Regions from separate parts of the Geobacillus uzenensis genome, predicted to be linked through region 3. Evidence: a T-box and tRNA genes for the amino acid it is inferred to sense, from the RefSeq annotation. Region 3 holds a T-box; the other regions hold tRNA genes.
The links. A T-box is a leader RNA that pairs with one kind of tRNA and senses whether it is charged. The one in region 3 lies ahead of alaS (alanine--tRNA ligase), so its partner is inferred to be a tRNA-Ala.

Region 1: it encodes a tRNA-Ala, which carries the amino acid that the T-box ahead of alaS (alanine--tRNA ligase) is inferred to sense. The anticodon was not compared.
Region 2: it encodes a tRNA-Ala, which carries the amino acid that the T-box ahead of alaS (alanine--tRNA ligase) is inferred to sense. The anticodon was not compared.

Annotation. Positions count from the first base shown of each region.
Region 1 covers NZ_NEWL01000009.1:314,207-324,701, reverse strand. The annotation lists gene gerD (spore germination lipoprotein GerD) at 75-710, opposite strand; gene B9L21_RS15025 (KinB-signaling pathway activation protein) at 865-1,464, shown strand; gene pdaB (polysaccharide deacetylase family sporulation protein PdaB) at 1,688-2,443, opposite strand; gene B9L21_RS15015 (hypothetical protein) at 3,224-3,409, shown strand; rRNA gene rrf (5S ribosomal RNA) at 3,946-4,062, shown strand; tRNA gene B9L21_RS15005 (tRNA-Asn) at 4,121-4,195, shown strand; tRNA gene B9L21_RS15000 (tRNA-Thr) at 4,203-4,278, shown strand; tRNA gene B9L21_RS14995 (tRNA-Glu) at 4,288-4,359, shown strand; tRNA gene B9L21_RS14990 (tRNA-Gln) at 4,466-4,540, shown strand; tRNA gene B9L21_RS14985 (tRNA-Lys) at 5,193-5,265, shown strand; tRNA gene B9L21_RS14980 (tRNA-Gly) at 5,273-5,344, shown strand; tRNA gene B9L21_RS14975 (tRNA-Ala) at 5,354-5,426, shown strand; gene rocF (arginase) at 5,634-6,533, shown strand; gene sigW (RNA polymerase sigma factor SigW) at 6,713-7,276, shown strand; gene rsiW (anti-sigma-W factor RsiW) at 7,291-7,902, shown strand; gene cdaA (diadenylate cyclase CdaA) at 7,975-8,796, shown strand; gene B9L21_RS14950 (YbbR-like domain-containing protein) at 8,789-10,030, shown strand; gene glmM (phosphoglucosamine mutase) at 10,058-10,495, shown strand, end outside.
Region 2 covers NZ_NEWL01000010.1:22,086-32,580, reverse strand. The annotation lists gene pabC (aminodeoxychorismate lyase) at 1-335, shown strand, start outside; gene folP (dihydropteroate synthase) at 332-1,186, shown strand; gene folB (dihydroneopterin aldolase) at 1,149-1,538, shown strand; gene folK (2-amino-4-hydroxy-6-hydroxymethyldihydropteridine diphosphokinase) at 1,539-2,066, shown strand; gene B9L21_RS15595 (helix-turn-helix domain-containing protein) at 2,018-2,239, shown strand; gene dusB (tRNA dihydrouridine synthase DusB) at 2,255-3,256, shown strand; gene lysS (lysine--tRNA ligase) at 3,346-4,830, shown strand; gene B9L21_RS15580 (hypothetical protein) at 5,266-5,916, shown strand; rRNA gene rrf (5S ribosomal RNA) at 6,346-6,462, shown strand; tRNA gene B9L21_RS15570 (tRNA-Val) at 6,471-6,546, shown strand; tRNA gene B9L21_RS15565 (tRNA-Lys) at 6,844-6,919, shown strand; tRNA gene B9L21_RS15560 (tRNA-Leu) at 6,930-7,014, shown strand; tRNA gene B9L21_RS15555 (tRNA-Gly) at 7,026-7,100, shown strand; tRNA gene B9L21_RS15550 (tRNA-Leu) at 7,116-7,201, shown strand; tRNA gene B9L21_RS15545 (tRNA-Arg) at 7,205-7,278, shown strand; tRNA gene B9L21_RS15540 (tRNA-Pro) at 7,283-7,356, shown strand; tRNA gene B9L21_RS15535 (tRNA-Ala) at 7,369-7,441, shown strand; rRNA gene rrf (5S ribosomal RNA) at 8,185-8,301, shown strand; gene B9L21_RS15525 (sigma factor G inhibitor Gin) at 8,468-8,674, shown strand; gene B9L21_RS15520 (aminotransferase class I/II-fold pyridoxal phosphate-dependent enzyme) at 8,825-10,264, shown strand; gene tmk (dTMP kinase) at 10,285-10,495, shown strand, end outside.
Region 3 covers NZ_NEWL01000002.1:346,278-356,772, forward strand. The annotation lists gene B9L21_RS03175 (ATP-dependent RecD-like DNA helicase) at 1-395, shown strand, start outside; gene B9L21_RS03180 (PRC-barrel domain-containing protein) at 421-894, shown strand; gene B9L21_RS03185 (hypothetical protein) at 910-1,101, shown strand; gene B9L21_RS03190 (YrzQ family protein) at 1,113-1,247, shown strand; gene B9L21_RS03195 (AI-2E family transporter) at 1,369-2,430, shown strand; T-box leader at 2,477-2,699, shown strand; gene alaS (alanine--tRNA ligase) at 2,747-5,383, shown strand; gene B9L21_RS03205 (IreB family regulatory phosphoprotein) at 5,452-5,718, shown strand; gene ruvX (Holliday junction resolvase RuvX) at 5,722-6,138, shown strand; gene B9L21_RS03215 (DUF1292 domain-containing protein) at 6,155-6,451, shown strand; gene mltG (endolytic transglycosylase MltG) at 6,901-7,992, shown strand; gene B9L21_RS03225 (O-methyltransferase) at 8,197-8,850, shown strand; gene B9L21_RS03230 (peptidase U32 family protein) at 8,847-9,776, shown strand; gene B9L21_RS03235 (peptidase U32 family protein) at 9,794-10,495, shown strand, end outside.

The DNA.
Region 1 (10,495 bases), on a different contig from region 3:
CGATGGCCTTGAGTCGCCTGCGCTCGTCCCTTTGAGCGTTGACAGCTTTTGGCACACGGACGCTTTTTGTTTGATTACCCGCCTCCACCTTGTTGGTTGCCGCCTCCCCCTTCTTCCCCTTCTCCTTCTCCCCCTTCTCCGCCTTCCTCTCCTTGTTTTCCTCCGCCCTGTTGGAGCGTTTCTGCCGCTTTGGTTAGCATATCTTGAATTTTTGCCTGATACAGCGGACTATTTAGCGTTTCTGTGATCACCTTTTGCAAATGCTGACGGAACTCTTTGCTTTTTAATACATCGATCATCGCTTTTTGCACTTCGGGATCTTTTAGGATGTCGATCATCATTTCTTGGTATTCGGGGTCTTTCATGAGTGCTTTCATCATTTTTTCGTGTTCTTTTTGCAACCCTTTAGCGAAGCTTTCCGCGAACTTCGGGTCTTTGAACGCATTTTCCCAAAATTTCTTTCCTTGATCAGACGTCAACACTTGCTGCAGTGTCTCTTTGACAGCCGTTTGATCCATAACGAGCTGCTGCTTCATTTGGTCTTCCGACATAATATCTTGAATCGCCTTTTTCCCCTCGTCCGTTTTTAAAATGTCGACGACCATTTTCTTCGTTTGCTCATAGTCCGGGGGAGGAGGGCTGATTTCTTGAGGAGCACAAGAGCTAAGAACGAGAAAACTGAGCAAGAGGAGCGGTATGCACTTGTTCATAAAAATGAGCTCCTTTCTGCAAAAATCCCTCACCTTTAATATGAATGTTGACGAAAAAAATATGCATTTGGACGAGCGGAAGCTGGCTTTTTCAAGAGGGCGCTGGTAAAATGTTAAGCGGATTATGATGAAATGATGGAGGATGAAGCAAACTGTGAACAGCCGCAAATGGGTGCGCTTATTTTTAACTACGCTGCTGATCGGGGGGATTGCTGCAGCAGCTGTCGGTATGGTTTTGAACTGGAAAGAGTTCGGCCATCTTCTTCTGCGTTTGGATATTGTTGAGTTTATGGCCGTGTTGCTATGGCATATTGGCGTTGGCTTTATTTTTAGCGTCATTAGCCAAGCGGGGTTTTTTGCCTATTTGACCGTTCACCGCTTTGGGCTTGGGATTTTCCGTTCGCTATGGAATGCGGTGCAGCTTGTTTTGATCATGTTTGTGCTGTTCGATTTAGTGTACTTTCGTTACATGGCGTTTGCAACAAACGGGGAGTCGATTATCCCCTATATACTGACTGCTTTGTTCGTTTTAGCGGTCGGATTGGCCGTTGCCTATGTCAAGAGTGTGCAAACGAATAAAGGAGCTTTCGTCCCAGCTTTATTCTTTATGGTCGTCGTGACAATCGTTGAATGGTTCCCGGTTTTGCGTATCAATGACCAAGATTGGCTATATTTGATGTTGATTCCACTGTTAGTATGCAATGCGTACCAGCTTCTTATACTGCATAAGTTGACAGGCGGCGCGAAACAATAAGTGGCAGTAAGGCGCCGCCTGTTCTTTTTACCCTCTTGAACCGAGAATCCTCACTTTCAAGCGAAGCCTTTCATGCGTAAATGATCCAAGGCACGATAGAACGTTGAATCATCGGATGCCTAGGGCTGAAACGACCCGAAGCCACGCTCAGGGAGACGAGAGATGGTTTTCGTCATGGGACTAGGAAGCCCTCGCTTCCAGCGTTAGCTAAGCGGTGAACAGTTCACTCAACCCCCTTGCTCTCAGCCTCACCGTTCGCTAACAATTCGGAAAGACTGGCGTTTTTATAGCCATTTTCTTTCATCGCCGCAATAATTTTCGGCAACGCTTTTGCAGTTTGTTTCGCCGAATCGGAGGCATGAAGAAGCACAATATCCCCGGGCTCTAAATCGTTCGTAACGTTTGCTACAATTTGCTCTGTTCCAGGGTTCAGCCAGTCTTTCGAGTCGATGCTCCAATGTACAACAGTATAGCCGAGAGATTCCGCAATTTTGAGTACGTTTTTATTAAAGTTCCCCCCTGGTGGGCGCAACAGTTCGACATTTTTAACTCCCAATGTATCAAACACTTTTTCCGCCATCATTAAATCCTGGCGGATTTTGGCGTTCTCAAGTTCTGTGTAGTTGACAAAATTATATCCCATGCTGCCAATTTCATGCCCTTCTTCTTTGATCCGTTTCACAACAGTCGGATGGCGTTCGGCCCAGGAAGCTGATAAAAAAAAGGTTGCGTTTTTAATCCCATGCTGCTTTAAGACGTCTAAAATTTTGTCGGCATTTTCATCTCCCCAGCTAATGTCAAACGTCAACGCCACTTCGTCACGGTCATTGTCTACTTTGTACACCGCTTTTGGTCCGGAAGAAAGCGAAAAAACCGGACGGTTCACCTCATAAGCGTATAGAACGACAGCGGTAAAAAAGGCGGAACAAATAATAATGAGAGCTTTTTTCAACGTCCGCCCATTCAGCGCATAAAACAAGGCGTCCATCCCCCTTTAAACAGTTGTCCTATGTACATCTTATGCAGTCAGCCATCATCGTTATGAAACATATTTGCCATGCTCTTTGCGGCAATGGAGGCAAGGAAGAAAACTGAGGATGGAGGTGGAACGCTATCCTATCATTTCCTTGCAATATCAGATGAAAAATGTATTGCATTTTTTATTTTAAAGTGTTATATTAATAACCGTCGCTAATCGGACTGGCTGTTCGACAGCGATGAGCAGTCAAAAAGATTGTAAACAGAAAAACAGTTGACACCGAAAACACTTTGTGTTAGTATAAAGAAGCTGCTTGCGAGAGACAAGTTGTTTAGACTGTTTCTTGTGAGAGTAAAGCAAAACTTGGAGTAAAGCAAAGCTTGCGTGTGCGAGTGAACTTAACAAAACCGAGCTCCTCGGCGCAAGATGGCACGATTGATCTCGCTCCTTGAAAACTGAACGAAACGAAGCGCAAACGAAAAGCTGAGGCCGCCCGTCTATCGGCGAAACGCGCTGGAGGGCCTGCGAGGAGGCTATCGCCGCCGCAGCAGGCCCGAAGCGTCGCGAGCTGATGGCGGCCGAAGCTAGACAATACGAAAAGCTGAGGCCGCTTGACACGTTTGGTGTCGGTGCCGAAGCTTACAAAGCCAATCAACTTTCTATTGGAGAGTTTGATCCTGGCTCAGGACGAACGCTGAAAAGCGGAAGCGCCGCGATCGGCTCTCGAAGCCAAATGTTCTTCACCCGCAGGGGTGCTTGCACCCCGAGGGGGAAGGTTATTTGGCAGAAGAGAGCCAGGCGCTGGAGCTAGACAATACGAAAAGCGAAGGCCGCGAACGGCCGACCATTAACAAATCCCATCCTGGCGATCTCGAAGCCAAATGTTCTTCACCCGCAGGGATGCTTGCATCCCAAGGGAGGAGGTTGTTTGGCAGAAGAGAGCTAGGCGCCGAAGCTAGACAATAAGGAAGAAGCCGAGACGCTGTAGGTTAAGCTAGAAAGGGCGCACGGTGGATGCCTTGGCACTAGGAGCCGATGAAGGACGGGGCAAACGCCGAAACGCTCCGGGGAGCTGTAAGCAAGCGTTGATCAGATTTCCCATCGCGTTAGGCGAGTAAGATCCCTCGAAGATGACGAGGTCGATAGGTCCGAGGTGGAAGCGTGGCGACACGTGGAGCTGACGGATACTAATCGATCGAGGGCTTAACCTAGAAAAGCGGAGGCCGCCTGCTTATCGGCGAAACGCGCTGGAGGGCCTGCGAGGAGGCTCGAACCAAGCAAAGCTTGGTTCTGCGTGGGTGGTGCCACAGGAGCGTATGCAATGTGTCGCCGCCGCAGCAGGACCGAAGCGTCGCGAGCCGATGGCGGCCGGAGCTAGACAAAAAGCGGAAGCGCCGCGGCTTCTTCCCCACACGGTTATCTAGTTTTGAAGGAATGAACTTCCTGTTGACAAAAACAACAACATGAATATAATAATTAATGTCTAAACCAATAAATCATTGCCTAGTGATGATAGCGGAGAGGAAACACCCGTTCCCATCCCGAACACGGAAGTTAAGCTCTCCAGCGCCGATGGTAGTTGGGGCCAGCGCCCCTGCAAGAGTAGGTCGTCGCTAGGCAATGTTATATCATTAAGCACATTGGGGAGATTTAGGCGATATATAGTTTCTCCATCTTTCCGCAATAGCTCAGCGGTAGAGCAACCGGCTGTTAACCGGTAGGTCGTAGGTTCGAATCCTACTTGCGGAGCCATTTTTACGCTTCCATAGCTCAGTAGGTAGAGCACTTCCATGGTAAGGAAGAGGTCACCGGTTCGAGCCCGGTTGGAAGCTCCATCGATTTTTGGCCCGTTGGTCAAGTGGTTAAGACACCGCCCTTTCACGGCGGTAACACGGGTTCGAATCCCGTACGGGTCACTCCTTTTTAAATCAACCGTCCTTTAAGGACGGTTGATTTAAAAATGTATAATCGAGTGCAACAAAGGCATAATAATTATCAGATTCAGCACTTGTTTTACGACGTTGGGCTATAGCCAAGCGGTAAGGCAACGGACTTTGACTCCGTGATGCGCTGGTTCGAATCCAGCTAGCCCAGCCATTATTTTTTTGTACATAAAACGAGACAACGAGCGCTCCATCCTCGAAATCGCTGCGAGTTGCCTCGACGCACCGGGCTTCCTTGAAACAGCTAGTAGAGGAAGAGGCAGGTAGAGCTCGTCAGTACGTAGAGTGTTATGATCACCATGAGCCATTAGCTCAGTAACGAGCAATGCATCAAACAGCTAGTAGAGGAAGAGGCAGGTAGAGCTCGTCAGTACGTAGAGTGTTATGATCACCATGAGCCATTAGCTCAGTAACGAGCAATGCATCTTCGGGTTAACTGCGAGTTGCCTCGACGCACCGGGCTTCCTTGAAACAGCTAGTAGAGGAAGAGGCAGGTAGAGCTCGTCAGTACGTAGAGTGTTATGATCACCATGAGCCATTAGCTCAGTAACGAGCAATGCATCTTCGGGTTAACTGCGAGTTGCCTCGACGCACCGAGCTTCCTTGAAACAGCTAGTAGAGGAAGAGGCAGGTAGAGCTCGTCAGTACGTAGAGTGTTATGATCACCATGAGCCATTAGCTCAGTAACGAGCAATGCATCTTCGGGTTAACTGCGAGTTGCCTCGACGCACCGAGCTTCCTTGAAACAGCTAGTAGAGGAAGAGGCAGGTAGAGCTCGTCAGTACGTAGAGTGTTATGATCACCATGAGCCATTAGCTCAGTAGGTAGAGCATCTGACTTTTAATCAGAGGGTCGGAGGTTCGAGTCCTCCATGGCTCATCATGATGCGGAAGTAGTTCAGCGGTAGAACACCACCTTGCCAAGGTGGGGGTCGCGGGTTCGAGTCCCGTCTTCCGCTTTGAAGAATGGGGCCTTAGCTCAGCTGGGAGAGCGCCTGCTTTGCACGCAGGAGGTCATCGGTTCGATCCCGATAGGCTCCATCAAGAGCAGTCGACTTTACAATATGAAGTCGGCTGCTTTTTTTGTTCCTATCTCGTCCGGAATATTCCAACTTCGCAAGGGAATCGGAAGTAGGCCGGGGGAATCTAAATGGCATAAATATTCGAAAAAGTGTCGAGTTGAGTCATCCTCCCTCTTTCCCCTACAATAAGGGTATAAGGGGAAACGGGAAAGGAGAGGAAGACAGCATGAAATCAATCTCTATTATCGGTGTACCGATGGATTTAGGGCAGACGCGCCGAGGCGTCGATATGGGACCGAGTGCGATCCGCTATGCGGGTGTGATCGAACGGCTGGAACGTCTGCATTACGATATCGAAGATTTAGGGGATATTCCAATCGGAAAGGCGGAGCGATTGCACGAACAGGGCGATGCAAAGCTTCGTAATTTGAAAGCGGTTGCGGAGGCGAATGAAAAGCTCGCTGCGGCTGTTGATGAGGTGGTCAAACGGGGGCGCTTCCCGCTTGTGTTAGGCGGCGACCATAGCATCGCGATCGGTACGCTCGCTGGGGTAGCCAAACATTATGAGCGGCTCGGCGTCATTTGGTATGACGCGCACGGCGATGTCAACACCGAGGAGACGTCGCCATCTGGAAATATTCATGGCATGCCGCTGGCGGCAAGCCTTGGTTTCGGTCATCCAGCGCTGACACGGATCAGTGGATACAGCCCGAAAGTCAAACCGGAACATGTCGTGCTGATCGGGGTTCGCTCGCTCGATGACGGGGAGAAGAAGTTTATTCGTGAAAAAGGGATCAAAATTTATACGATGCATGAGGTCGACCGGCTTGGGATGACGAAAGTGATGGAGGAAACGATCGCCTATTTAAAAGAACGGACAGATGGCGTCCACCTGTCGCTCGATTTGGATGGGCTTGACCCGAGCGATGCGCCAGGGGTTGGCACGCCGGTGATTGGCGGGCTAACGTATCGGGAGAGTCATTTGGCCATGGAGATGCTCGCGGAAGCGCAAATCGTTACCTCCGCTGAATTTGTCGAGGTCAATCCGATTTTAGATGAACGGAACAAAACCGCCTCTGTCGCCGTAGCGTTGATGGGGTCATTGTTTGGAGAGAAACTCATTTGACAGGTTGCTTGGTGAGCCGTTCAACTTCACTTTTCCTCGCTGTGACTACGAGGGGTTGCCATTCGTTTGGCCTCCCCTCTTTTTTCACTTCTATGGTACAATAAACATGTTGCATGAAACTTTTCGCAATGAAGCGCCGTAATATAAGATGAGCCGTAAAGGCGGAGGTATTGTATTTTATGGAGCTATTTATTAAAAAAAAAATTAAGGCGATCCGAAAAGGCGACCAAAACGCATACGCCGATCTTGTCGATTTGTATAAAGATAAGATTTATCGCCTTTGCTACCGAATGCTCGGAAATCGCCACGAGGCGGAAGATGCGGCGCAGGAAGCGTTCATCCGCGCCTACGTTCATATTGACACGTACAATCCCGATATGAAGTTTTCGACGTGGCTATACCGCATTGCCACGAACTTAACGATCGACAAATTGCGGAAGCGGAAACCGGATGTGTATTTGGATGAGGAATTGAACGGCACGGACGGATTGACGATGCAGGCCCAGCTTCCCTCCCGCGAAGTGTCACCTGAAGAGGCGGTGGAAAGCCTGGAGCTCCAGGAGACAGTCCAGCGGGCGATTGAGCGGCTGCCGGAGAAATACCGAAGCGTGATCGTACTAAAATATATGGAAGATTTGTCGCTGCAGGAGATCAGTGAAATTTTAGGGTTGCCGGTTGGTACGGTGAAAACGAGGCTGCATCGCGGCCGTGAAGCGTTGCGCAGGCAACTGGGCCATTTATAAGAGGGTGGGAGATTATGGAATGTTCGAAAGAAATGGTATCACTCATGCATAGCTATCTTGACGGCGATCTTCAGCCGGAGGAGGAGCTGCGGTTAAAAGAGCATTTACGTTCGTGCGCCGCTTGTGCCGCCCATTTTCATGAGCTAAAAAAAACGATCGCCTTTCTGCAATATGCCTCCCATGTGACCGCGCCGCCATCATTTATGGCATCGGTGATGGAGTCGATGCCGAAAGAGAGAAAGACCGCGCGGCTGCGCCGTTGGCTGCACGGGCATCCGCTGCTGACTGCTGCTTCGTTGTTTCTCTTTCTTACGGTGGGAAGCGTGGCTTCCTCGTGGGGGGAAAAAGGAGCGTTTTCCGTTTCGGCTGATGAACACGTGATGATCCGCGACCATACAGTTATCGTGCCAAAAGGTGAAACGGTCAAAGGGGATATCGTCGTTCGCAACGGATCGATTCGGATTGAAGGAACGGTAGATGGGGATGTGACGGTGATCCACGGGGAGAAATATATGGCGTCGGCCGGGCGGGTGACAGGGGAAGTAAAAGAAATTAATCAAGTGTTCGAATGGATTTGGTATAATATTAAAGAGAGGGCCAGCCGTGCGCTCCAATCGTTTGAATGATGGCAGCCATCGTCCGATGGCTTTTTCCATGACCATCAGAAGGTTGGAATTAGAGATAAAGGAAGTGTGAAGATGTCCTTCGAAGAGCTCCCCATCGTGTCGTACTTATTGAAAGTCGTCGACATCCTTGTTGTTTGGTATGTCATTTATAAATTGATTATGATGATTCGCGGGACGAAGGCCATTCAGCTGTTAAAAGGCATTTTTTTAATTATTTTAGTCCGTTTTGTGAGCAATTATCTCGGGCTCACCACGCTGCAATGGTTGATGGATCAGGCGATCATTTGGGGCTTCCTCGCGATCATCATCATTTTTCAGCCCGAACTGCGGCGCGCCCTCGAGCAGCTCGGCCGTGGCCGCCTTTTTACCCGCAGCACTGTCAATGAAGATGAAGAGCGGCTGCGGATGGTCGAGGCGATCGTGAAAGCGACCGAGTATATGGCAAAACGGCGCATCGGGGCGCTCATTTCCATTGAGCGGGAGACCGGGATGGGTGATTATGTTGAAACCGGGATTATGCTAAACGCACACGTATCGCCGGAGCTGCTCATTAATATTTTCATTCCGAACACCCCGCTTCATGACGGGGCGGTAATTATTCAAAAAAATCAAATTGCTGCGGCCGCCTGTTATTTGCCGCTATCGGAGAGTCCGTTCATTTCAAAGGAACTCGGGACGCGCCATCGGGCGGCGCTCGGCATTAGTGAAGTAACCGACAGCATCACCGTCGTTGTGTCCGAGGAAACGGGGGCGGTGTCAGTAACGAAAAACGGCGAGCTGTACCGCGATTTAACGATTGATGAATTCCGGGAACTGTTGACAGGCGAGCTGGCTCCGGCTGCGAAGACCGCCGCTTCTTCCCGTTGGCAATGGAGGGGGAAGAAACATGGATAAATTAATGGACCATCCTTGGTTTATTCGCGTCGTCTCTTTATTGCTGGCTATTATGCTGTATATGTCGGCTAATGTGGGGGCGAAAACCGGCGAGCAGACACGCAATACATTTGGCCAGGAAGATACGGAAACATTGATCGATATTCCGGTTGTCGCTTATTATGACGAGGAAAACTTGATCGTGTCCGGCGTGCCGAAATATGTCAATGTCACGCTCCAAGGTCCGGCAAGCATTGTCAAGCCGACGGCGCTGCAACGGAATTTCGAAGTGTACGTCGATTTAACCGATTTGCCGTTAGGGACGTATACGGTGCCGATCAAATACAAGGACATCTCGGAGAAACTGAAAGTGAACATTCAACCTTCCTCGGTGAAAGTGACGATCCGCGAAAAAGTATCGAAACGCTTTCCGGTTGGCGTCGAGTTTTTTAACCGAAATAAAATGCCTGATGGTTATTCTGTCGGGGAACCGACCGTTGAACCGGGCACCGTGATGATTACCGGGGCGAAAGAGCTGATCGATGAGATTTCGTTTGTGAAAGCGATCGTCGACTTAGAAGGAGCGACAGAAACGCTGACGAAGGAAGTGCGGGTTCGAGTGTACAGCCGACGCGGTAATGAAATAGATGTTGAGCCACAGCCATCCGTTGTGGAAGTGACGGTGCCGGTAAACAGCCCAAGCAAGACCGTGCCACTTCAAGTGCAAACAACCGGGGAGCTGCCGGATGGGGTGCATCTTGTTAGCGTTAATCCGGAGCCGAACCGGGTGACGATTTACGGGTCAAAAGGCGTATTGGACCAGATTCAACAACTCGACGGGCTAAAGGTCGATCTGGATGATATTACGGATGATACGACAGTAGAGCTTGATGTTCCGCTCCCCGACGGGGTGAAAAGCGTCGAGCCGACCAAGATCAAGGTGCACATCGATGTGGAAACGGACGAGGCGCGCACATGGGAAGATGTGCCGATTGCTGTTGTCGGTTTGCCGGATTCGTACGAGGCTGATTTTTTGAAACCGCTAGGCGGAAAAATTAACGTTCGTCTCATCGGCCCGCCTGATATCGTCCGCGGTTTGACGAAAGATGATGTCCGTCTCTATGTCGATGTCAGCGGGCTCGATGCCGGTGAACACCAAGTCCCTATCCGGTGGGACAAACCCGAACAAGTCCGATGGGAGCCATCGGCGGAAACGGCGATGGTCGAGATTAGTGAAAAAGCAGTTGCACAATAAATTGTACAGTAAGGAGAGAGTGACCGAATGGGTAAATATTTTGGCACCGATGGAGTACGCGGAGTAGCGAATCGTGAGCTGACGCCGGAATTGGCGTTTAAAATCGGCCGCTGCGGCGGATACGTGCTGACGAAAAGTGCGGAGCGTCCGAAAGTGTTGATCGGACGCGACACGCGCATTTCCGGGCATATGTTGGAAGGCGCGCTCGTCGCCGGACTGCTCTCGATTGGGGCGGAAGTGATGCGCCTTGGCGTCATCTCTACGCCGGGCGTCGCCTATTTGACGAAAGCGCTCGGGGCGCAAGCCGGCATCATGATTTCTGCTTCCCACAATCCTGTGCAAGATAACGGCATTAAATTTTTCGGGCCGGATGGGTTTAAACTGTCGGACGAGCAGGAGGAAGAAATTGAAGCGCTGATCGACAGCCCAGAGGATATGCTGCCGCGGCCGATTGGCTCGTCGCTC
Region 2 (10,495 bases), on a different contig from region 3:
TCTCCAATATTTTTTGGGTAAAAGGCGGCGTCGTTTACACTCCAGCGCCCTCTGTCGGCATATTAAACGGTGTCACGAGGCAATTCGTGATCGCTTTGCTCCACGAGTTGAACATCCCGGTTGAAGAGGGGATTTATCCGCTTTCCGATTTGTACGAAGCCGACGAGGTGTTGATCACCAACTCGCTGCAGGAAATTGTGCCGCTTCACCGCGTCGGCCATCGCGTTTACCTTGGGAAAAACGGTTCGGTAACCTGTACGCTGCAACGCCATTACCGCCGCTTTACCGACACATTATGGACGAGGAATGAATTGGCAGAAAGGATGAACCGATGATGATCACAATGACGCGTTCACATGTGCTCAAATGCCGCGGGCACGAGTTCGATTTAGACAAAAAAACATTGATCATGGGCATTGTCAACGTCACGCCTGATTCATTTTCCGACGGCGGCCGATTTTGCGAGGTAGAGAAAGCGGTCGAGCATGCGAAACGGCTTGTGGCGGAGGGAGCGGACATCATTGACATCGGCGGCGAGTCAACCCGTCCAGGAGCGGATCCCGTGCCGCTTGACGAAGAGTTGCGGCGCGTCATCCCAGCGGTAAGAGCGATTGCCAATGAGGTGAATGTGCCGATCTCTGTTGACACATATAAAGCTGAGGTGGCGCGGCAGGCCATCGAAGCTGGGGCGCACATCATCAACGACGTTTGGGGGGCTAAAGCTGATCCGGATATGGCTCATGTTGCTGCCTCGTACGGGGTGCCGATCATTTTAATGCACAATCGCCACGACATGGCATACCGCGATTTGATTCCCGATATGATCGCCGATCTGGAGGAAAGCATTCGCATTGCCAAACAGGCGGGGGTGAAAGAGGAAAACATCATTTTAGACCCAGGCGTCGGGTTTGCGAAAACGTTCGAACACAATCTGGAAGTGATGCGGCGTCTCGATGAGTTTGCCGCCCTCGGCTACCCGCTTTTGCTCGGAACGTCGCGCAAACGGTTTATCGGTCATGTGCTTGACGTGCCCGTTGAAGAGCGGGTTGAAGGTACGGGAGCCACCGTTTGCCTTGGCATCGTGAAGGGAGCGCATATCGTCCGCGTTCATGACGTATTGCCGATCGCCCGCATGGCGAAAATGATGGATGCGATGCTCGGGAAGGGGGAGAGCAGCCATCGATAAAATCTATGTGCGAGAGATGGAGTTTTATGGCTATCATGGAGTGCTTCCCGAAGAACACGTCCTCGGTCAGCGGTTTGTGGTTGACGTGACGCTGGAGCTTGATTTGCGGCCAGCCGGACGGAGCGACTGTCTTGAGCATACGGTCAATTACGCGGATGTGTACGAGCGCTGCCGGGCGATTGTTGAGGAGCGGACATTTGCTTTAATTGAGGCGGTGGCTGAGGCGATCGCGGACGAGCTGCTCACCGCTTTCCTTGTCGTTCAGCGCTGTGCCGTGAGGGTGACGAAGCCGAATCCACCGATCCGCGGACATTACGGGCACGTGGCCGTTGAAATCGTTAGGGGGCGTTAAATGGAAAACATTGCGTATATTGCCCTAGGTTCTAACTTAGGGGATCGTGTCTATTATTTACGTTCGGCCATTGAAGCACTCCATTATTATGAGGGAATTTCTGTAAAATCAAGCTCATCCATCTATGAAACGGATCCGGTCGGCTACGTCCACCAGGATAAGTTTTTAAACATGGTAGTCGAGGTGGCGACGACGTTGTCGCCGTTTGCTTTGTTTGACGTAACACAACAAATCGAACGAGAATTTGGAAGGAAAAGGGAAATTCGCTGGGGGCCGCGCACGTTAGACCTTGACATTTTGCTGTATAATCATGAAAATATTGAAACAGAGCAACTTGTCATTCCGCATCCGCGCATGGCGGAGCGGGCGTTTGTTCTTATCCCGTTGCTCGAAATCAATTCCCATTTAGCAATACCGAACATTTCCGAGCCGTTGACAGACATCATTGATCGACTACCCGACAAAGAAGGAGTTCGCGTATGGAAGCAGAAAGATGGGGAAGACGTATTCGCGCTTTTCGAAAGCTGAAAGGATATACACAAGAAAAGCTGGCTAAGGAACTCGGCATTTCTGTCTCAATCCTTGGTGAAATTGAACGGGGAAACCGGATGCCGTCCGATTCGCTCGTCGGGCAAATCGCTGAACGGTTAAATATATCGGTTGAGGAACTGACACCGCCGAAAATGGAATCGAACAAGTAGAAAGGAGGCGTTTCTATGTTTCGCATTGGCGATGTTGAGATTAAAAATCGCGTCGTGCTTGCCCCGATGGCAGGCGTATGCAATTCGGCGTTCCGCTTGACTGTCAAAGAGTTCGGCGCTGGACTCGTGTGCGCAGAGATGGTGAGCGACAAAGGAATCGTATACAACAATGAAAAGACGTTAAATATGTTATATATCGATGAGCGGGAAAAGCCGCTCAGCCTGCAAATTTTTGGGGGCGAAAAAGAAACGCTTGTCAAAGCGGCGAAATTTGTCGATAAAAATACGAATGCCGATATTATCGACATTAACATGGGTTGCCCAGTCCCGAAAATTACAAATTGTGACGCCGGGGCAAAATGGCTTCTTGACCCGAATAAAATTTATGACGTCGTCGCCGCCATTGTCGAGGCCGTCGAAAAACCAGTCACGGTCAAAATGCGCATCGGTTGGGACGAGCACCATATTTACGCCGTCGAAAACGCCCAAGCGGTCGAGCGCGCTGGCGGCAAAGCCGTCGCTGTCCACGGGCGGACAAGGGTGCAAATGTATGAAGGAAAAGCAGATTGGAACATCATCAAACAAGTGAAAGAAGCGGTCAACATCCCGGTCATCGGCAACGGCGATGTCAAAACGCCGCAAGACGCCAAGCGGATGCTCGAAGAAACCGGGGTGGACGGTGTGATGATCGGACGGGCGGCGCTCGGCAACCCGTGGATGATTTACCGCACCGTTCGTTATTTAGAAACGGGAGAACTCATCCCCGAACCGACGCCGAGAGAAAAAATTGATGTCTGCCTGCTGCATTTGGATCGTTTAATTGCTCTCAAGGGCGAGTATATCGCTGTCAAAGAAATGCGCAAGCACGCCGCTTGGTATTTAAAAGGCATTCGCGGTGCAGCGAAAATCCGCAATGCCATCAACGAGTGCGAGACGCGGGACGAACTAGCCGCCTTGCTGCTTCAAGTCGCAGAGGAAGCGGAACATCAGGCAGCAGCGAACGCCCAAGCCGTATAACAACGGAATGACGTTCATGCAGCGGATGACTGCCAGCACGTGCTGGCAGTATTTTTCGTAAAAAAATCGCTAAATGGAGTGAATGAAGGATGAGCCATGAAGAATTGAACGACCAACTGCGTGTTCGCAGGGAAAAGCTAAAAAAAATCGAAGAGCTGGGTGTCGATCCGTTTGGCAAACGGTTCGAGCGCACGCATAAAGCGGAAGAACTGTTCGAACTGTACGGCGATTTGTCCAAAGAAGAACTCGAAGAGCAGCAAATTGAAGTTGCCGTTGCTGGCCGCATCATGACGAAACGCGGCAAAGGCAAAGCGGGATTCGCCCACATCCAAGACGTTACAGGGCAAATTCAAATTTACGTTCGCCAAGACGATGTCGGCGAACAGCAATACGAGCTGTTTAAAATCTCTGACCTTGGCGATATCGTCGGCGTGCGCGGCACGATGTTCAAAACAAAAGTCGGCGAGCTTTCCATTAAAGTGTCGTCGTATGAATTTTTAACAAAAGCATTGCGCCCGCTGCCCGAGAAGTACCACGGCTTAAAGGACGTCGAACAGCGTTACCGCCAGCGCTATCTCGACCTAATTATGAACCCGCAAAGCAAGCAGACGTTCATCACCCGCAGTCTCATTATTCAATCGATGCGGCGTTATCTCGACAGCCATGGCTACTTAGAAGTCGAAACACCGATGATGCACGCCGTAGCAGGCGGTGCGGCTGCACGTCCGTTCATTACGCACCATAATGCGCTTGATATGACACTCTATATGCGAATCGCCATCGAACTCCATTTGAAACGACTCATCGTCGGCGGTTTGGAGAAAGTGTATGAAATCGGGCGCGTCTTCCGGAATGAGGGCATTTCCACCCGCCATAACCCGGAGTTTACGATGCTTGAACTGTACGAAGCATACGCCGACTTCCGCGATATCATGAAACTGACGGAAAACTTGATCGCCCACATCGCCACAGAGGTGCTTGGCACGACGAAAATTCAATACGGCGACCATATCGTCGACCTAACGCCTGAATGGCGGCGGCTTCATATGGTCGATGCGATCAAAGAGTACGTCGGCGTCGACTTCTGGCGGCAAATGGACGATGAGGAAGCGCGGGCGCTGGCGAAAGAACACGGGGTTGAAGTCGCCCCGCACATGACGTTCGGTCATATTGTCAACGAGTTTTTTGAACAAAAAGTCGAAGCGCAACTCATCCAGCCAACGTTCATTTACGGCCATCCGGTCGAAATTTCGCCATTGGCCAAGAAAAACCCGGACGACCCGCGCTTTACCGACCGATTTGAGCTGTTTATCGTCGGGCGTGAACATGCGAACGCGTTTACAGAACTAAACGACCCGATTGACCAGCGCCAACGTTTCGAAGCGCAGCTGAAAGAGCGTGAACAAGGGAACGATGAAGCGCACGAAATGGACGAAGATTTCCTCGAAGCGCTCGAGTACGGCATGCCGCCAACAGGCGGACTCGGCATCGGCGTCGACCGTCTCGTCATGCTCTTGACCAATTCGCCATCCATTCGCGACGTGCTGCTCTTCCCGCAAATGCGCCATAAATAACAATGATCGTCCCCTGCTACGAACAACGGCAGGGGACGATTTGTTAGGGGAGATCGATTAAAGTAAAGAAGTCGGTTGCTTACCAGTCCCCTAGAAGGCTGGTGATTAAGGGAGCAGGTTGCTTCACCACCTTGTTTCTCAACTTGAAAAGCCTTGTGGTATCAGATTCTCGTTTCACGTCATCCAACGTCAGCTAGGGGAGATCGCTGTTTTTCACCGGCCTTCTAGAAGGCTGGTGATTTAAGGGAGCAAGCCGCTTATCAAGCCCGTTTCTCAAATAGATAAGCCTTGTCGCGTCAGGAGCGCCTTTCAAACGTTCCCCCATTGCTCAAGAGAAACGACCGTTTTTCACCAGCCATCTAGAAAGAAGATCAATACTATGGGGCGGTTGACCTGCATACATTAATAGAGGATTCGAAAGGGAAAAACATAAATGTGAAAGGAGCGGTTTTATTGCTTTCTTATCCGATTCTCTATTACAATCCTCCTGTGGCTGAGGCCGCACAGGTCAGCGCCCCGAAAATCAGCCCAAAGGCGGTCATCGGCGTCGATTCGATGATTATCGGCGACATAACGATTGCTGACGATGTGTTCATCGGCTTTAAAAATTTGTTGCGTGCAGATTCGGGGTATCCGTATTATGTAGGTCCTTATACGAATATCCAAGATTATGTACTCATGCACGTACATCCCGGACGCGAACATGTGAACGTGAACGGCCGAAAATGGGGCGTTTACCTTGAAGGGGAAAACAGCGTCCTGCATCACGCAGCCGTACATGGCCCCCTATTTGTCGGGCGGAATACGTTTATAGGGCAACACGCCAATATTTATGATTCCATAATTGGAAGAAACTGCGTGATCATGCATGGGGCAACCGTAACCAACGGCGTGAAAATCCCTGACAACCGGTTCATCGCTCCAGGAGAAACAGTATGGCAACAGGAACAGGCAGATCGATTGCCGCCTGTCCCAGACCAATGGAAAGACTTAAACCGAAGGATCGTCGATCATTACTACCGCCTTGGTAAATCATATTTGCACCATACACCGCTAGCACTTTCCTATGGCGCACATCGACACTGATTTTTATTTAACCTCTGTCCGAAATTCATCTCCCACTTCTAAACGGAGTGAAAATGGGAGACGAATTTCGGTTCAATCTCAAAAAGGAAGGCCTGGAACAGTTAGGTATGGCCTAACTGGATGTCGAACCGTGGGGCACACGGGGATCGCTCGGTCAACTTCCTGTCGTTAGACGGGATTACCCGAGAAGCTCCCACCTCTAAGTGTTAGCGTAGGTGGTGGAAGTATATCACATATTGACTTTTAGCTATAGAATATATAAAATAAACGACGTTGCTTTTAGTAATAAAACAAAAAACGAAATAAGTTGACAAACCTCATTTAACATGCTATATTATGATAGCATACGGAAACGTCAACAATGATATTCAAAGAGTGTTGACAAACAAACAAATTTAATTATAATATAACTTGTCTGTTAGATAATTGCCTAGTGATGATAGCGGAGAGGAAACACCCGTTCCCATCCCGAACACGGAAGTTAAGCTCTCCAGCGCCGATGGTAGTTGGGGCCAGCGCCCCTGCAAGAGTAGGTCGTCGCTAGGCAATACTGTGGAGGATTAGCTCAGCTGGGAGAGCACTTGCCTTACAAGCAAGGGGTCGGCGGTTCGATCCCGTCATCCTCCACCACTTTGATCTACTCTTCTATTATGAGCCATTAGCTCAGTAACGAGCGCTGCATCTTTGAGTTCGCTGCGAGTTGCCTCGACGCACTGAGCTTCCTTGAAACAGCTAGTAGAGGAAGAGGCAGGTAGAGCTCATCAGTACGTAGAGTGTTATGATCAACTATGAGCCATTAGCTCAGTAACGAGCAATACATCTTCGAGTTAACTGCGAGTTGCCTTGACGCATCGAGCTTCCTTGAAACAGCTAGTAGAGGAAGAGGCAGGTAGAGCTCGTGAGTACGTAGAGTGTTATGATCACTATGAGCCATTAGCTCAGTAGGTAGAGCATCTGACTTTTAATCAGAGGGTCGGAGGTTCGAGTCCTCCATGGCTCACCAAAATTGATTTGCGGGTGTGGCGGAATTGGCAGACGCGCTAGATTCAGGGTCTAGTGCCCTTTACGGGCGTGGGGGTTCGAGTCCCTTCACCCGCATGATTATCCGAGCGGAAGTAGTTCAGTGGTAGAACACCACCTTGCCAAGGTGGGGGTCGCGGGTTCGAGTCCCGTCTTCCGCTCCATTTATTTGCCTATTAGCCGGGGTGGCGGAATTGGCAGACGCACAGGACTTAAAATCCTGGGGTAGGTAACTACCGTGCCGGTTCGAGTCCGGCCCTCGGCACTTGCGCTCGTAGCTCAATTGGATAGAGCATCTGACTACGGATCAGAAGGTTAGGGGTTCGAATCCTCTCGAGCGCGTTAGCGGGAAGTAGCTCAGCTTGGTAGAGCACATGGTTTGGGACCATGGGGTCGCAGGTTCAAATCCTGTCTTCCCGATAGTGGATATACGGGGCCTTAGCTCAGCTGGGAGAGCGCCTGCTTTGCACGCAGGAGGTCATCGGTTCGATCCCGATAGGCTCCATCCTCGTTCCTTGAAAACTGAACGAAACGAAGCGCAACGAAAAGCTGAGGCCGCCCGCCTATCGGCGAAACGCGCTAGAGGGCCTGCGAGGAGGCTATCGCCGCCGCAGCAGGACCGAAGCGTCGCGAGCCGATGGCGGCCGAAGCTAGACAATACGAAAAGCTGAGGCCGCGGCGCCTTTGGTGCTGAGGCCGAAGCCAAAGCCAATCAACTTTCTATTGGAGAGTTTGATCCTGGCTCAGGACGAACGCTGGCGGCGTGCCTAATACATGCAAGTCGAGCGGACCGAATGAGAGCTTGCTCTTATTTGGTCAGCGGCGGACGGGTGAGTAACACGTGGGCAACCTGCCCGCAAGACCGGGATAACTCCGGGAAACCGGAGCTAATACCGGATAACACCGAAGACCGCATGGTCTTCGGTTGAAAGGCGGCCAGATTTCCCATCGCGTTAGGCGAGTAAGATCCCTCGAAGATGACGAGGTCGATAGGTCCGAGGTGGAAGCGTGGCGACACGTGGAGCTGACGGATACTAATCGATCGAGGGCTTAACCTAGAAAAGCGGAGGCCGCCTGCCTATCGGCGAAACGCGCTGGAGGGCCTGCGAGGAGGCTGTCGCCGCCGCAGCAGGACCGAAGCGTCGGGAGCCGATGGCGGCCGGAGCTAGACAAAAAGCGGAAGCGCCGCGGCTTCTTCCCCCACACGGTTATCTAGTTTTGAGGGAATGATCCCACAACATTATATCGCCTAGTGGTGATAGCGGAGAGGAAACACCCGTTCCCATCCCGAACACGGAAGTTAAGCTCTCCAGCGCCGATGGTAGTTGGGGCCAGCGCCCCTGCAAGAGTAGGTCGCTGCTAGGCAATGGAAAGCAGCCAATCGTGCCTGAGGCACAATTGGCTGCTTTCGTTTTTTATTCGGAACACTTAAAATAAATCCCCGGTGCGCGCGGTGGAGCGTTCAATCTTTCCATCTACTAGTATAGAATGTTATCAATGTGGGAAACATAGAGGATGGGAGGTGGAGAGCGTGAGGACATCGGCGATTGGCCAAAACAAACGTGGAAACGTGTGCATTGTTTGTGAACAAGAAAAAGAGGAAGGTATTTTTCTTTTTGGCCATTTTCTTTGTTTGGATTGCCACCGGGCAATGGTGCAAACGAATACGGACGATCCGAATTACGCATTTTATGTGCGGCAGCTGCGGAAAATGATGACCTCTAAAATTTATTCGTAAAGGCCTGTATCGGGCCTGTTTTTATTTGTTTTGCTTTGTGCAAAAAACAGCTGGGTGCTGTGTGCGCGTTTCTTTTCGAGACGGTTCGTGTTAATATTATTTTGTTATTCAGATGGGTAGGTAGGAGAGCAGCAAGGAAAGAGGGTTAACATGAATCAAGCAAAAACCCCTTTATATGACGCGTTAATGCGCCATTGGGCGCGCCGTCCGATTTCGTTCCACGTGCCGGGTCATAAATATGGCGCCGTGTTTTCGAAACGGGCGGGGGATGTGTTTTCTTCGGTATTGACGTTGGATGCGACGGAGATTTCCGGACTTGATGACTTGCACCATCCGGAAGCGGCCATTGCTGAGGCGCAGGCATTGGCAGCCGAACTGTATGGCGCCGAGGAAACATTTTTCCTTGTGAACGGATCGACGGCAGGAAATTTAGCGATGATCGCCGCCGTATGTGATGAAAAGAAGCGGAAAGTCATTGTGCAACGCAACTGCCATAAATCAGTAATGCATGCACTGCAGCTCATGGGGGCGACCCCTGTTCTTCTCTCTCCTGAGTTTGACAGCGATATGCACGTTGCTTCGCACGTTTGCGTGGAAGCTATCAAAGAGGCGCTTGCCCTTCATCGCGACGCCGCTGCCGTTGTATTGACGAACCCGAATTATTATGGGATGTCGATTGATTTAACAGAAATCGTCCGTCTAGCTCATGACTATGGGGTTCCCGTGCTTGTCGATGAGGCGCATGGCGCCCATTTCGTCCTCGGCCCTCCGTTTCCGAAGCCGGCGCTTGCTTGCGGTGCCGATGTAGTTGTGCAGTCGGCGCATAAAACATTGCCGGCGATGACGATGGGGGCGTTTTTGCATGTGAACAGCGGGCGCATCGATGTAGAGCGGTTGAAATATTTTTTGCAGCTGTTTCAATCGAGCAGCCCGTCTTACCCGATTATGGCGTCGCTTGACTTGGCGCGAAGCTATGTCGCCGAGCTTGCGGAAGATGACGTGGCGGCGATGGCAGCAGAAATTGAAGAATTCAAGGCGGCATTGGCCCATATAGATGGGGTGGCGGTCGTTTCTTCCCGACAGCCCGATGTGCAGACGGACCTGCTGAAAGTGACGGTACAAACGCGCAGTTCGCTGACGGGGTATGAATTGCAGCAACGGCTCGAGCGCGAAGGGGTGTTTACGGAACTGGCCGATCCGTTGAACGTTCTGCTCGTTTGTCCGCTCGCTGCAACTGGCAGGCTTATGGAGGCGGTGCGAAAAATGAAGCGGGCTTGGCGCGGGTTGCCGGCTGACGAGACGCCGTTGCTTGGCTCCTTTCCATTTTTACGCCCGCCGCTCTCGGTGTTAGTCCCGTATGATGAACTGCGCGATGTACGGAAAAAAGCGGTCGCTTTAGAGGAGGCGGAAGGGTATGTGGCGGCGGAAACGGTCATTCCATACCCGCCTGGAGTGCCGCTTATGTGGATCGGCGAACGAATCGACCGCGGTCATATTGAACAAATTCGCCAGCTTCTCCGCCATCGGGCGCATGTGCAAGGCGGAAGCCGGCTCGGGGATGGATTGCTTGTCGTATATGAACTTCGATGACGGAAAGGGTGCTGCGGGTGATGAACGGGTATTTTTTTTCGTTTGAGGGGCCGGAAGGGGCCGGAAAAACGACGATGATCGGCAAGCTCGAGTCGTTTTTGCGCGGGCGAGGTTTTGACGTAATGGTAACGAGGGAGCCCGGCGGAGTGCGCATCGCTGAGGCGATTCGCGCGCTCATTTTAAATCGCGAGTATACAGAAATGGACGGGCGGACGGAAGCGCTTTTGTATG
Region 3 (10,495 bases):
ACTTGCTTGTTGTCTCGTTTGACGGCGTTGAAGTGACATACACAAGGCAAGATTTAGCGCAAATTACCCATGCGTATTGCTGCTCGGTCCATAAAGCGCAAGGGAGCGAGTTTCCAATCGTCATTTTGCCTGTTGTCAAAAGCTACTACCGGATGTTGAAGCGGAATTTGTTGTATACGGCGGTGACAAGAAGCAAGCAGTTTCTTATTTTATGCGGTGAAGAAGAAGCGTTCCGGTTGGGCGTTGCCCAACGCGGCGACGGAGCGCGCCGGACAGCGCTCGCCGAAAAGTTGGCGGCTGCGTCGTTTGTTGAGGGGGAACTGCCGCTTGAGGATGCGAATACCGGGATGGAAAACGTTACGCCGTATGACTTTATGGGCGATGAGCCAAGCTAAAAGTGGCTGGAAAGGTGGGAGAATGATGCGGACGTTTTCCGACGTCAAAGGGCTTCCCATTTATGAACAGACAACAGGGAAAGCGGTCGGGACGATCGCCGACATTTGGTTTACCAGCCATGGCACGGTCAAAGGGTTTGTCGCGGAACGGAGAGGTCTATTTGGCCGCCGCCGCTACTTGCCGCTTTCGGCTGTGCAATCGTTGCAAAATGACCGGGTCATCATTCGTGATGCTGGCAGCTTCCAGCCGTTCCCCTCGCTTGATGGCGGCCACTCTCTCTTCGGTGAACGCGGCATTGCCGGCAGCCTGGTTGTCGCCGCAGACGGAACGACGATCGGCTTGCTCGACGATGTATATTTTGACGGGCAATTGGGCAAAATTGACGGATACGAGATTAGTGAGGGATTTTTTTCCGATTTGACCGAAGGAAAGAAACGAATGGAGGCAGCTCCGTTCACCGCCAAAGAAGGCGTCGTCACGGTTGAAACAATGAGGTAAGGAGAGTGGCTGTCGATGCTCATTTGCCCGAATTGCAAACGAAAAAATTTGGGGAAGATCGGCGTCAACCAATATTACTGCTGGGATTGCTTTATTGAGCTGTCCGTCTCCAAAGGAATGATTCACGCCCATCAAGTGGAAGAGGATGGGACGCTAAGCTCCCTCGATGACTTGTTTGACGACCATGAGCGCACGATCCAATTTTAGGAGGGACGAGCATGAATCGGACGATGACTTCGCTGTTGGCAGTCGGGTTAGGCGTCGCTGCTTATCAGCTGGCCCAGCGCAACAATTGGACGAACGGCCGCACGATGCGGAGAATGCGCCGCCGCTTGATGCAGGCGATCCGTTAAAGCCGTTGCCGCTTCCCGCCCGCGCGGCGGGGGCGGCTTGCTTTTTTGTGAAATAGTGGAAGAGATAACGGGAGCATATTTCCAACTTCATCTCCTACACTAAACGGTAGGAGGTGTGGCGATGGGCGAGCAGCAATGGCTGTCATTTTTGCGCATTGGAAAGTGGCTGTTAGTTACCGCAATCGTGTATTTAATCGTTCGGATGAAAGACGTTTGGTGGCCGGTCGTCGATTTTGTTGCCACCGCCTTAGCCCCGTTTTTGCTGGCGGCGTTTATTACTTATTTGTTGCATCCGCTTGTTGAGTATCTTCACGGCAAGGGGATGCCGCGGGCGCTTGCCATTTTGCTCATTTATTTGTTGTTTTTCGGTTCGGTCGGCTACGGCCTTTACCGCGGCATGCCGGTTTTGATCGCCCAGCTGCGCGAACTGGATGAACGGTTGCCATCATTGATGAATACATATCGGCAGTGGGCGCGCCACATCCACGATGAAACGTCGACGTGGCCGATGGAGGTGCATACGCGCATTGAGGCGATGTTTATGCAGCTTGAGGAGGCGGCTGCGAGGGCGGTCACGATGGCGATCAACGCGGCCAAATCATTGATCGGTTCGGCGGCGACGGTTCTTCTCATCCCGTTTATCGTGTTTTATATGCTAAAAGATATCGATGTGCTGAAAAAAGCGGTTTGGTATATGACCCCAAAGCGGTGGCGAGAACCGGGGATGGCGTTTTTAAAAGACGTTGACGAGTCGCTTGGCGGCTATATTCGCGGTCAGCTGTTCGTCTGTGCGGCCATCGGTTCGGCGGCGTCGCTCGGCCTTTGGCTCGCCGGCATGGACTATCCGCTCTTGCTCGGGTTTGTGATCGGACTGACGAACATCATTCCGTATTTCGGCCCGTTGATCGGCGCTATTCCAGCCGCCATTTTGGCAGCGACCATTTCGCTTAAAATGGTGATCATCGTGCTCGCCATTATTTTTGCCTTGCAGTTTTTAGAAGGAAACGTCTTGTCACCGCTGATTGTCGGCAAAAGTGTGCATATGCATCCGCTTGTCATTATGCTTGCGCTGTTTGCCGGCGGCGAACTTGCGGGTGTGCCCGGCCTCATTCTCGCCGTCCCGACCGCGGCGGTGCTGAAAGTAGCCATTGCGCATTGGAAAGAGCATTATGCCCCGCATTGACAAACGGGCGCGGCTTGTCTATAATCTTTCAATGAAAAAGCGAATACATAACGCGATGACGGATCGAGTATGTTGCAGTCCATCTTAACGCGCTTTAGCGCACAGAGAGGAATTTCCGCGGCTGAAAGAAATTCCAGATGAAGGGCAACAGAAGGCTAATCCGGAGCGCAGGCAAAACCTGACGCAAGGCTGCGTTACAGCCAAAGAGGTGATGGGCGCTTTTTGCCCATAAACAGGGTGGTACCGCGAGCACAACTCTCGTCCCTGCCAGGGGATGGGAGTTTTTTTATATAAAAAACAAAAGGGGAGGATCATCATGAAAAAATTAACATCTGCCGAAGTGCGGCGCATGTTTTTGCAGTTTTTCCAAGAAAAAGGCCATGAAGTCGAGCCGAGCGCCTCGCTTATTCCGGTCGACGACCCATCGCTGTTATGGATCAACAGCGGCGTCGCGACGCTGAAAAAATATTTTGACGGCCGCATCATCCCGGACAACCCGCGCATTTGCAATGCGCAAAAATCGATCCGCACAAACGACATTGAAAATGTCGGGAAAACGGCGCGCCATCATACGTTTTTTGAAATGCTCGGCAACTTTTCGATCGGCGATTACTTTAAGCGCGAAGCGATCCATTGGGCGTGGGAGTTTTTAACGAGCGAAAAGTGGATCGGCTTTGATCCGGAGCGGCTGTCGGTCACCGTTCACCCGGAAGACGAAGAGGCGTACGACATTTGGCATAACGAAATCGGCTTGCCAAAAGAGCGGATCATTCGCCTCGAAGGGAACTTCTGGGATATTGGCGAAGGCCCAAGCGGCCCGAACACGGAAATTTTTTACGACCGCGGCGAGGCGTTCGGAAACGACCCGAACGATCCGGAGCTGTATCCGGGCGGGGAAAACGAGCGTTACTTGGAAGTGTGGAATCTCGTCTTTTCTCAATTCAATCATAATCCGGACGGCACGTACACGCCGCTGCCGAAGAAAAACATCGATACCGGCATGGGTTTAGAGCGGATGTGCTCGATTTTGCAAGATGTGCCGACAAACTTTGAAACCGACTTGTTCATGCCGATCATCCGCGCCACCGAACAAATTGCTGGCGAGCGGTATGGCGAGGATTCGGACAAGGACGTCGCCTTTAAAGTGATCGCCGACCATATTCGCGCCGTGACGTTTGCGATTGGCGACGGGGCGCTGCCGTCGAACGAAGGCCGCGGCTATGTATTGCGCCGCCTGCTCCGCCGCGCTGTGCGCTACGCGAAACAAATCGGCATTGAGCGTCCGTTTATGTACGAGCTCGTTCCGGTTGTCGGCGAAATTATGCACGATTACTACCCGGAAGTAAAAGAAAAAGCTGACTTTATTCAGCGGGTGATCCGCAATGAGGAAGAACGGTTCCATGAAACGCTTCACGAAGGGCTCGCCATTTTGGCGGAAGTAATCGAAAAGGCGAAAGCGCAAGGAAGCGACGTCATTCCTGGAGAAGATGTGTTCCGCTTGTACGACACGTACGGATTCCCAGTCGAGCTGACGGAAGAATATGCTGCTGAAGCCGGTATGTCGGTTGACCACGCCGGTTTTGAGCGCGAGATGGAGCGCCAGCGCGAACGGGCCCGCGCCGCCCGCCAAGACGTCGATTCGATGCAAGTGCAAGGCGGGGTGCTCGGCGACATTAAAGATGAAAGCCGTTTTGTCGGCTACGATGAACTCGTCGTTTCCTCGACGGTCATGACCATCATTAAAGACGGGAAGCTCGTCGATGAAGTCGGGGCTGGCGAAGAGGCGCAAATCATTGTCGATGTCACGCCGTTTTACGCCGAAAGCGGCGGGCAGATCGCCGACCAGGGTACGTTTGCAGGCGAAGCGGGAACAGCGGTCGTCAAAGACGTACAGAAAGCGCCAAACGGCCAGCATCTTCATTCGATTGTCGTCGAGCGCGGCACGGTGAAAAGAGGCGCCCGCTACACAGCGCGCGTCGACGAAGCGAAGCGGGCGCAAATTGTGAAAAACCATACGGCGACCCACTTGCTTCATCAAGCGTTAAAAGATGTGCTCGGCCGTCATGTCAACCAGGCCGGATCGCTCGTCGCCCCGGATCGGTTGCGCTTTGACTTCACTCATTTCGGACAAGTGAAGCCTGATGAGCTCGAGCGCATCGAGGCGATCGTCAATGAACAAATTTGGAAGAGCCTTCCGGTCGACATCTTTTACAAGCCGCTCGAAGAAGCAAAAGCGATGGGTGCGATGGCGCTGTTTGGCGAAAAATACGGCGACATCGTCCGCGTCGTTAAAGTTGGCGACTACAGCTTGGAGCTGTGCGGCGGCTGCCATGTGCCGAATACTGCCGCCATCGGGTTATTTAAAATCGTCTCCGAGTCAGGCATAGGCGCCGGCACGCGCCGGATTGAGGCGGTGACCGGGGAGGCGGCGTACCGCTTTATGAGCGAACAGCTTGCGTTGTTGCAAGAAGCGGCGCAAAAGCTGAAAACGAGCCCGAGGGAGCTGAATGCGCGCCTTGATGGGCTGTTTGCCGAACTGCGCCAACTGCAGCGTGAAAACGAGTCGCTCGCCGCTCGTCTCGCCCATATGGAAGCAGAACATCTCGCCCGTCAAGTGAAAGATGTGGGCGGCGTGCCGGTGTTGGCGGCGAAAGTGCAGGCGAACGACATGAACCAATTGCGGGCGATGGCTGATGACTTGAAGCAAAAATTAGGCACGGCGGTCATCGTGTTGGCGGCGGTGCAAGGCGGCAAAGTCCAATTGATTGCCGCGGTGACCGATGACTTAGTGAAAAAAGGATACCACGCCGGCAAGCTCGTTAAAGAAGTGGCTTCCCGCTGTGGCGGCGGAGGAGGCGGGCGCCCGGATATGGCGCAGGCCGGAGGAAAGGACGCGAACAAAGTCGGCGAAGCGCTTGATTATGTCGAAACGTGGGTCAAATCCATTTCCTAAATGGGCGCGAATCGTGTACAATGGATGTAAGATGACGGGATGCCCGAATAAAGAGCGAGGTGGAAACGGTGAGCTCGTTTGACCAAACGATGCAGTTTCATTTCCCGGAGGAGCCGGCCGAAACGAACGTTCGCGAGGTGTTGTTGACGGTATATGACGCCCTGCAAGAAAAAGGCTACAACCCGATCAACCAAATTGTCGGTTATTTGTTGTCCGGCGACCCGGCTTACATCCCGCGCCATAACGATGCGCGCACACTCATCCGCAAAATCGAGCGCGACGAATTAATCGAGGAACTGGTGAAATTCTATTTACAGGGGCAACGAAAGGATTAACCGATGCGAACGCTAGGACTAGATCTCGGAACGAAAACGCTCGGGGTGGCCGTCAGCGATGAACTCGGCTGGACGGCGCAAGGCTTGGAGACGATCGCCATCGATGAGGAGCACGGCAACTATGGTTTAGAGCGGCTGCGCGCCATCATCGAGGAGTATGGCGTCGATGCGATCGTTGTCGGATGGCCGAAAAACATGAACGGCACGCTCGGGCCGCGCGCCGAGGCGAGCGAGCGGTTTGCCGCCAGGCTGCGCGAGGAATTTTCTTTGCCGGTCGTGCTTTGGGATGAACGGCTGTCGACGATGGCTGCCGAGCGGATGTTGATCGCTGCCGATGTGAGCCGGAAAAAGCGGCGGAAAGTGATCGACAAAATGGCGGCGGCCGTCATTTTGCAATCGTACTTGGACAGTAAACGGTGAATGGGAGGAAGCGTCAATGGAACATGGAGATCGTCATATTACCGTTGTCGATGAACACGGCAACGAGCAGCTGTGTGAAATTTTGTTTACGTTTGAATCGGATGATTTCGGCAAATCGTACGTGTTTTACTATCCGGTCGGCGCCGAGGCCGAAGACGAAGACGGTGAGACGGAAGTGCACGTTTCTGCCTTTATCCCCGGCGATGAGAATGAGGAAGGGGAACTGCTTCCGATTGAGACGGAAGAAGAATGGGATATGATCGAAGAAGTGTGGAATACGTTTTGCGCCGAACAAGAGGAAGGCGAAGCGTAACGAACGAAGCGGCTGCCTAGAGGCGGCTGCTTTTTCTGTGAAAATGCGCATATTTTGAGTGACCATTTTCACGCTTAGATGGAGGAACGTTGTTTAGGAACCTTTTCGATGAAAATGCCGAACTGGCGCCGATTTTCATCCCCAGGTGGAGGGCAGATCGCGCTGCCCATAGATCTTTTCGATGAAAATGCAGACACTTTGAGCCGCCTTTTTATGTCTGGGTTCAGGGCAAAACGTTGCTCATAAACGTTTTCGATTGAATTATGCGTGCGTCTTGGGCGATCCTTTTGATTCCTAAGAGGCGAAAAAGCGTTGCCTGTAGCATCTTTTCAGTGAATGGATTGAGCGGCCGGGTTCCGCATCGCTGGGAGCAGGTGTATTTCTTATCGTTAAAGGGCGAAAAATGAAGAAATTTGTAGTATAATATGACCGATGAAAGGAGGCTGAAGATGGAACAGAGCGATTTTCAGGCGCCTAAGGCACGGCTTGTGCGAAAAATCGTCTTGATCGTTTGCGCCGTCTTGCTGGCAGCGATCGTCATCGCCGGCGCCAGCGGTTTCCTATACATCCGCTCCGCGTTCGAGCCGGTCGATCCGGACGACCGCACCCCGGTTCATGTCTCCGTTCCGGTCGGTTCATCGGTGGCGGATATTGCCGAACAACTCGAACAAAAGCGGCTTATTAAAAGCGCGGCTGTTTTCCGCTACTACGTCCGTTGGAAAAACGAGTCCGGCTTTCAAGCCGGGGAGTATGAGCTGACGCGGGCGATGCCGATGACGCGCATCATCGAGCTGTTACAAACCGGGAAGTCGCTGAAAATCGGATTAAAGTTGACGATCCCCGAAGGGTCACAGCTTGTGCAAATCGCCGACATCATCGCCGCGAAAACGGGGTACAAGCGAGAAGAGACTATGAAGCTGCTCAACGATCGCGCGTACATTGAACAGCTAAGGAAAACATATCCGGACTTATTAGCAAGCGACATTTTTCATAAAAACATCCGCTATCCGCTTGAAGGCTACTTGTTTCCGGCCACCTACGTGTTTGCCGACAAAAAGCCGCCGCTTACGGAGATCATTGAAGCGATGGTCGCCAAAACGGCGGCGGTGCTTGATATGTACAAGGACGCGATGAAGGAAAAACAACTGTCGCCGCATCGTCTATTGACGATGGCGTCATTAATAGAGGAAGAGGCGACTGAAAAAGCCGATCGCGAGAAAATTGCCAGCGTGTTTTACAACCGGCTGCGCCTTGACATGCCGCTGCAAACCGATCCGACGGTCTTATACGCGCTCGGCAAGCATAAAGAGCGTGTCTTTTACAAAGACTTGAAAGTTGATTCGCCGTACAATACGTACATTCATAAAGGGCTGCCGCCGGGACCGATTGCCAATGCCGGCGAGATGTCGATCAAAGCGGCGCTCAAGCCGGCGGCAACCGACTATTTATACTTTTTGGCCACGCCGGCCGGCGACGTCATTTTTACAAAGACGCTGGCGGAGCATAACCGGGAAAAAGCGAAGCATATTGGGAAACAATAGAGCAAAACGGAAGTTGCTGGCCGATCGGGCCAAACGGCTTCGCTTTTTCGCCTTTTTATGATAGTATAGATAAAGTTGAACAGGCTGACGATAAGAGTCCGTTTGCGGCTCTTATTTTTCATGTTGATGAAGCGTAAACCTTTGGGCCGCCCTCCGGCTCCAGGCAGGCGCTTTTCACTCTGTTGATGGCGAGGAGGAATCCCCTTGCTTGCAAAAGACGTCGTTCATTATTTGCAGCAGCTGCGCCCAGCGCCGGATCCGGATATCGCAGAAATGGAGCGGTACGCGCATGAACATCGCGTGCCGATTATGGATCCGGTGAGCATGGAAGTGCTGCTGTTCGTGTTGAAAACTGCCAAACCGCGCCGCATTTTGGAAATCGGCACAGCGATCGGCTATTCGGCGATCCGGATGGCGAAAGCGCTGCCGGAGGCGCGCATTGTGACGATTGAAAAAGACCGGGAGCGGTACGAACGCGCCCGTTTTTATATCGGAAAGACAAACACCGGGCGGCAAATCGAGACGGTCTTCGGCGATGCACTCGCAGTGGGGGCGGACGTGGCCGCCGCTGCGCCGTTCGATGCGCTGTTTATCGACGCCGCCAAAGGGCAATACGAGCGCTTTTTTACGCTTTATGAACCGTTTCTCGCTGAAGGCGGCCTCATCATCAGCGACAACGTGCTGTTTAAAGGGCTTGTCGCCGCCGAAACGCCCGCGGACAATAAGCGGCTTTGGAACATCGCGCAAAAAATTCGCCGCTATAATGAGTGGCTGATGGCCCGGAGCGATTATGACACGGTCATCATTCCGGTCGGCGATGGGCTCGCTATATCGAAAAAACGAGGTGAACGAGAATGAAAAAACCGGAATTGCTCGTCACGCCGACGAGTGTTTCCCATATTGATGAACTGGCGGAAGCCGGAGCGGACGCCATCATTGTCGGCGAACAGCGCTATGGCTTGCGGCTCGCCGGGGAGTTTTCCCGCGCCGATGTCGCCGCGGCCGTCGAAGCGGCCCACCGGCACGGCATGAACGTGTATGTGGCGATGAACGCCATTTTTCATAATGACAAAGTGGACGAGCTCGCTGATTACGTCGCTTTTGTCGCCGGCGTAGGAGCGGACGCGATCGTTTTTGGCGACCCAGCTGTTTTGCTGACGGTGCGAGAAACCGCTCCACATATGAAGCTCCATTGGAGCACGGAAACGACAGCGACAAACTGGTACACGTGCAACTACTGGGGGCGAAAAGGGGCGAAACGCGCCGTCTTGGCGCGCGAGCTGAACATGGACGCCATTTTGGAAATCAAAGCCCATGCTGAAGTGGAAATTGAAGTGCAAGTGCATGGCATGACGTGCATGTATCAGTCGAAGCGTTCGCTGATTGGCAACTATTTTGAGTATCAAGGAAAAGTGATGGAAATCGAACGGAAAAAGTACGAAAAAGGGATGTTCCTGTACGACAAGGAGCGCGACTATAAATACCCGATTTTTGAAGACGAAAACGGCACGCACATTATGAGCCCAAACGATCTTTGCATCATTGACGAGCTCGGTGACATGATCGATGCCGGCATTGACAGCTTTAAAATCGACGGCATTTTGCATGAACCGCACTACATCACGGAAGTGACGAAGCTGTACCGCCGCGCCATCGATGTATGCGCTGATGACCGTGAGCGATACGAGAGGGAGAAAGACGATTTGCTCGCTGCAGTTGAAGCGCTCCAGCCGCCGCACCGCCGGATGGACACCGGATTTTTCTTCAAAGAGACGATTTATTGAAAAAGGAGGGAAACGGCATGTTGCTGAAAAATGATCGCATTTCCGAGATCGTTGACGGCAAGCGCGTTATCGTGAAAAAGCCGGAGTTGCTGGCGCCGGCCGGCAACTTGGAAAAGCTGAAAATCGCCGTCCACTACGGGGCGGACGCCGTCTTTATCGGCGGCCAAGAATACAGCTTGCGCGCGAATGCTGACAACTTTACGATCGAGGAAATTCGTGAAGGTGTTGAATTTGCCAACCAGTATGGGGCAAAGGTGTATGTAACGGCCAACATTTACGCTCATAACGAAAACATTCCCGGCCTTGACGACTATTTGCGGGCGCTAGAGGGGGCCGGCGTTCACGGCATTATCGTCGCCGACCCGCTCATCATCGAAACGGCGCGCCGGGTGGCGCCGAAGCTTGAAGTGCATTTAAGCACGCAACAGTCGCTCGCCAACTGGAAAGCGGTCCAGTTTTGGAAAGAGGAAGGGCTCGAGCGGGTCGTGCTCGCCCGTGAAGTGAGCGCAGAAGAAATCCGGCAGATCAAAGAGAAAGTCGATATTGAAATCGAAGCGTTCATCCATGGGGCGATGTGCTCTGCCTACTCCGGCCGCTGCGTATTGAGCAATCATATGACGGCGCGTGATTCAAACCGCGGCGGGTGCTGTCAGTCATGCCGCTGGGATTACGATTTATACCAGCTGTCTGACGGCCGCGAAATTCCTCTGTTTTCAGAA